Regions from separate parts of the Brevibacillus sp. FW301-21C12A genome, predicted to be linked through region 2. Evidence: a T-box and tRNA genes for the amino acid it is inferred to sense, from the RefSeq annotation. Region 2 holds a T-box; the other holds one or more tRNA genes.
The links. The T-box of region 2 lies ahead of thrS (threonine--tRNA ligase). A T-box ahead of a tRNA ligase gene usually reads a tRNA of that ligase, here a tRNA-Thr.
Positions count from the first base shown of each region.

Region 1: it has a tRNA-Thr gene. The T-box ahead of thrS (threonine--tRNA ligase) is inferred to sense a tRNA for this amino acid. The anticodon was not compared.

Region 1 covers NZ_JBYTBG010000025.1:28,349-30,810, forward strand. The annotation lists gene AC3WQH_RS15805 (ABC transporter substrate-binding protein) at 1-90, opposite strand, end outside; gene AC3WQH_RS15810 (ABC transporter substrate-binding protein) at 116-907, opposite strand; gene AC3WQH_RS15815 (helix-turn-helix domain-containing protein) at 868-1,149, opposite strand; tRNA gene AC3WQH_RS15820 (tRNA-Leu) at 1,321-1,407, opposite strand; tRNA gene AC3WQH_RS15825 (tRNA-Thr) at 1,419-1,494, opposite strand; tRNA gene AC3WQH_RS15830 (tRNA-Asp) at 1,528-1,604, opposite strand; gene AC3WQH_RS15835 (C40 family peptidase) at 1,792-2,462, shown strand, end outside.
Region 2 covers NZ_JBYTBG010000006.1:12,038-14,499, reverse strand. The annotation lists gene thrS (threonine--tRNA ligase) at 1-1,328, opposite strand, end outside; T-box leader at 1,384-1,647, opposite strand; gene ytxC (putative sporulation protein YtxC) at 1,676-2,462, opposite strand, start outside.

The DNA of each region.
Region 1 (2,462 bases), on a different contig from region 2:
GTAGATCGCTTCCCCGCCCCGCCCGAAGTTGTCGCCGAGCACGGCAAGCTCTTTTCCGTTCGGATGAACAAGTGTCGCGGTCGCATTCATGAGAATTATTATCGAATCAAGCGTATCAAGAGGGCAGAAAGTTTGTCCATGCAGACAAATGACGAAAATTCAGCCGAAATGTGACTGGACCATTTTCCTCCAGCCAGTCCAATTGCTTCTCCATCGCCAAAGGATCGTACCCGTAAAAAACATTCGGGTCCGGCTCGTACACGCGGCCGTTTTTTACTGCCGGCAGACCGCGCCACACGCTCGACTCCAATACCTCGCACTCGGCGGGGGGCCAATGCGAATGATAGAGGAACAAAAAAATGTGATCGGCGGAGTAATCGGGCAGATCGTCCAGCGGGACGTGTATGTTCAGCAGCCCTTTTTCGATCATGTTCCGCTGCACGGCAGTCGGCGGCTGCAAGCCCAGCACATCGTATATCAGACACCCGCCCATGCTCGTCATGTTGCTGTAAACGTAGCATTTGCCCGAGACGATTTTCACGATCAAAAACGTCTCGCCTCGGGCACGCTGGACGGCCAGCTTGTTTTTTACCGCCAAAGCTCTTTCGTCAAACAGCAGGAGCCAGCGTTCTGCCTGTTCGCGACGCCCCACGGCTGCCGCGAGCACGAGCAGTTCCTCCCGCCAATCGCTGCATTCCTCGGGAATCGTGAACACCGGGGCGATCTCCCACAAGCTCTCGGTGTACTCTTCCCGATACACCATGATGAGGTCGGGCGGATTCGCCGCGAGCCACTGGACGGTTTTGTCGCTGTACCACTCCCCTTGCCTGAAACCTGAGCAGTCGAGCCGCTCCCGGTAATGAGCAGTCAGCCACGGCTCCATCCACAAGCCGACGACGGCAAACACCGGGACGATCCCCAGGCCAGCAGGCATGCTGTGGCGTGCGGCATCAGGACGGCGATTCGTTTCGGCTGCTTTCTGTACACCGTCAGCGGAACGCCCACAATCTGCTTAAACTTTCGGCTGAAATAATAATCGTTGGCAAACCCGGTTTCCTGCGCAATCAGATGCAAATCTTTGTCCGACAACTGGAGCAGCTCCTGGCCTTTGCGGATTCGGACCCGGCCCAGGTATTCGACGAAGCTCACGCCCGTCTCCCAGGCGGCGGGGCGGCCGGAGTCGCAGCCGCTCGCTTGCGTGTAGCTGGAAGCGGGACAAGCCTGCCGCTGCCAGCAGTGTCAGCCTAATCCAGATCATGAATAGCAAAAAGGCTTTTGTTCTGCCGGAAAAGCAGCCCAAAAGCCTGTCGTTTACTGGTATGGTGCGGTCGAGAGGACTTGAACCTCCACGGTGTTGCCACCACTAGAACCTGAATCTAGCGCGTCTGCCAATTCCGCCACGACCGCAAATGAAAACGTGGTGCCGGCGATAGGAATCGAACCCACAACCCCCTGATTACAAGTCAGGTGCTCTACCAATTGAGCTACACCGGCATAGATAATATTCGCCATTCGTGTATCGAAGAATGGCGGAGCTGACGGGACTCGAACCCGCGACCTCCGGTGTGACAGACCGGCGTGAACTCCAACTTCACCACAGCTCCATGTGGTTTATTTCCAACTTTTGCTCACTCTCGTGGGCACTTCTGTAATATAGCATGTCTTCTACCAACTTTGCAATAGTTTTTGAAATCTTTTTTTCTACATCATTTTTTCATAGATTTACCATTGAAAATCCGCTAGAATTTTATCTAGATATGCAGAAAATAGTAGATTGGTGGAGACGATGATATGAAACTTACTTCGAAGCTACTCACCTCCCTCGCCCTCTTCACTCTGCTGCCTACTGCTGCTCACGCCGCCTCTGGAGTGTATGTAGTATCAGCAGGGGACACGTTGAGCAAAATTGCCCGTGAGCACCAGACTACGGTCAGCCAGCTCATGCAAGTGAACCAACTGAAAAGCGATCAACTGTCGATTGGCCAGACTTTGTCCTTGCCTGAAGGCAGCCTGTCGACAGGCGGTGCAGCCGACGTCCCTCTCGATGTCGTAGCCGCCTCGATTGACTCCGCCAACAACGAGCCGGAAGAACTGACGGCTGGCGAAAAAGCGCGCGTGACGGTAGACGTGCTGAATGTGCGCAAAAAAGCGTCGACGGATGCGAGAATTTTAGGCAAGCTGAAGTTCGGTGACGTGGTTGAAGTCGTCGAGACTGGCAGCGAGTGGACCAAAATCGAGTTCGAAGATGATGAAGCCTACGTCTTCTCCGCTTACTTGAGTCCAAAGCTCACCCCTGACGTTGCGTTCGCAGGCGATGTCGATTCCGCAAGCCTGCACCGTCTCGAATCGATCTTTGAACCACTGCTCAAAACTCCGTATGTGCTCGGAGGAACCACACCGGACGGATTTGATTGCAGCGGCTTTACTTCATACGTATTTAGCCGCCTCGGGGTTACACTTCC
Region 2 (2,462 bases):
TTCAAGGAGCTTTCCGCTGTTTCCCACAGCTCGTCGGAGCCCATGGAATCTTCCGGGCGAGTCGAAAGTGCTACGCTGTATTCAAAGCCGAACACTTTGTAGATTTTGTCGATCAGCTTAATCATGTTTTTGATTTCGCTCTCGATCTGGTCAGGGCGGACGAATACGTGTGCGTCATCCTGGCAGAAGGTGCGAACCCGCAGCATGCCGTTCAGCGCGCCGGAATATTCGTGGCGGTGAACCTGGCCGAACTCGGCATAGCGAATCGGCAAGTCGCGGTAGGAATGCATTGCGTTTTTGTAAATGAGCATGTGTCCTGGGCAGTTCATCGGCTTCAAGGCGTAAGTCGCGTTGTCGACTTCAGAGAAGTACATGTTTTCCTTGTAGTGATCCCAGTGACCGGATTCTTTCCAGAGGCGCTCGTTCATGAGGAACGGCGAGCGCACCTCTGTGTATTGGGCAAGCTGTTGCAGGCGGCGGGAGAACTGCTCCAGCTCGTTGCGGACAGTGAAGCCGTTTGGCAGGTAGAACGGCATGCCAGGCGCTTCCTCGGAGAACATGAACAGCTCCAGCTCTTTGCCCAGTTTGCGGTGGTCGCGCTTTTTCGCCTCTTCGATGAAGTGCAGATATTCGTCCATATCCGCTTTTTTCGGCCAAGCGGTACCGTAGACGCGCTGCAGCACCTGGTTTTCCGCTTTTCCGCGCCAGTATGCACCTGCCACGCTCATCAGCTTGAACGCTTTGATGTAGCCAGTGGACGGCAAGTGCGGGCCGCGACAGAGGTCGAAAAATTCGCCCTGCTCGTACAGGGTGATCGTCGCATCCGCCGGCAAGTCGCGGATCAGTTCCAGCTTCAGATGGTCGTTGAGGTTTTGGAAAATTCTTGTCGCCTCGTCGCGGCTGACGACTCTGCGGCGGATCGGCAAGTCTTCCTTCACGATTTTTTCCATTTCCGCCTCAATCTTGCCCAAGTCTTCTGGCGAGAGCGAGACCGGAATGTCCATGTCGTAGTAGAAGCCGTCTTCGATCACAGGACCGATCCCGAATTTGACTTCGCTGCCGTACAGGCGTCTTACTGCCTGGGCGAGCAAGTGAGCGGTACTGTGACGGTAAACTTCCAAGCCTTCCGGCGAATCGAGGGTCACGATTTCAATTGCTGCGTCATCCTCAAGCGGCGTGTACAGATCCACGACTTTGCCGTCTTTTTTGCCGGCTACTGCTTTTTTCTTCAGGCTCGCGCTGATGGAGCCTGCGATCTCTTCGATGGTGATCCCAGCTTCGTACTGACGGACTGCTCCATCCGGGAACGTTACGTTAATTTGTGCCACCTTGGATTCTTCCTTCCTGTTTGTTGTTTTTGAGAAAATAAAAAACACCCATCCCAGAAGGGACGAGTGTATTCTCGCGGTACCACCCTAATTCAAGTCTGTTTTTACAAAACGGGCCGTGCAAAACGGATGCCCGAACAAACTCCTCATTGACATGGTAACGGTATGGAACCGGCAAGCCGTTAGTAAAAGCGTACGCTTCGTTCCCGGCTGCTACTCGAAGGGGGTAGATCCATATCGTCTCGCAGCAAGCTTCCAGCCAAGGCCCGCCTCTCTAGAGCGATCTCGATATCGTCCATGTCCTTCTCATCGTATTTGTAAGCGATATTCACTCTTGTTGCTGCTAATTATAGTTTAGTCGGATTGTTCCCGTCAAGTACACGTCTTTGCCCAAGGCATAACGAACAGGAATGGCAGGTGATGAGCCTGCTGTCAAAAATGCTGCGGATCGTTTGCACAAGCCCCGGCTTCTCCCCGGCCATGTGCAGAACGATGCTCTCCGGTGCCAGTGTAACCAGCGCGCTGACCAAGTAATCTTCATCGCGGCATTTTTGTTCGTCCATGCTCAGCACGGAATCGAGCTGTTCCAGCCAAAGGCGGTCTCCCTTTTTGTCATAAAGATGGAAAGGTTTGTCCACACTAGGAACAACATGGACCACTTCCTGTTTCACTTCCTGTACGGCGATAAAATAGCGCAGAAGCTCGACAAATTCCTGGTATTGCTTGTCTTCCAAATATTCGTCGATTCCCGATTCGACCAGCTCGAACAGTTCATTCCAATGCTCCTGCAGCCGGAACCTGACGAACCCCAATACGTTGATAGTTCGCTCCTGCTCCAAGTATAAAAAGGCTTTGCGGTAGACGTTTGCCTTTCGAGTCGTGGCGGCCAGCAGTTCGCGTCCGTCCAGCTCGATCTCTCGGCACATGCGCTCAATGTAGGGAAAAATTTCCGGCCATTCTTCTTCCATCTGCTCCGCCGCCAACAGATCGGCAGCCATTTCCTGCATGATCGCCGGCTCTTTGACCTGCGTCACCCACTCCGCCAATGTCAATGCCACAAAAGCTCTCGCCCACTCTATCGTCTGCGCATCGTATTCCTCTTCGCACCAGCTTTGAAAAAGGAACGTGCAGTAG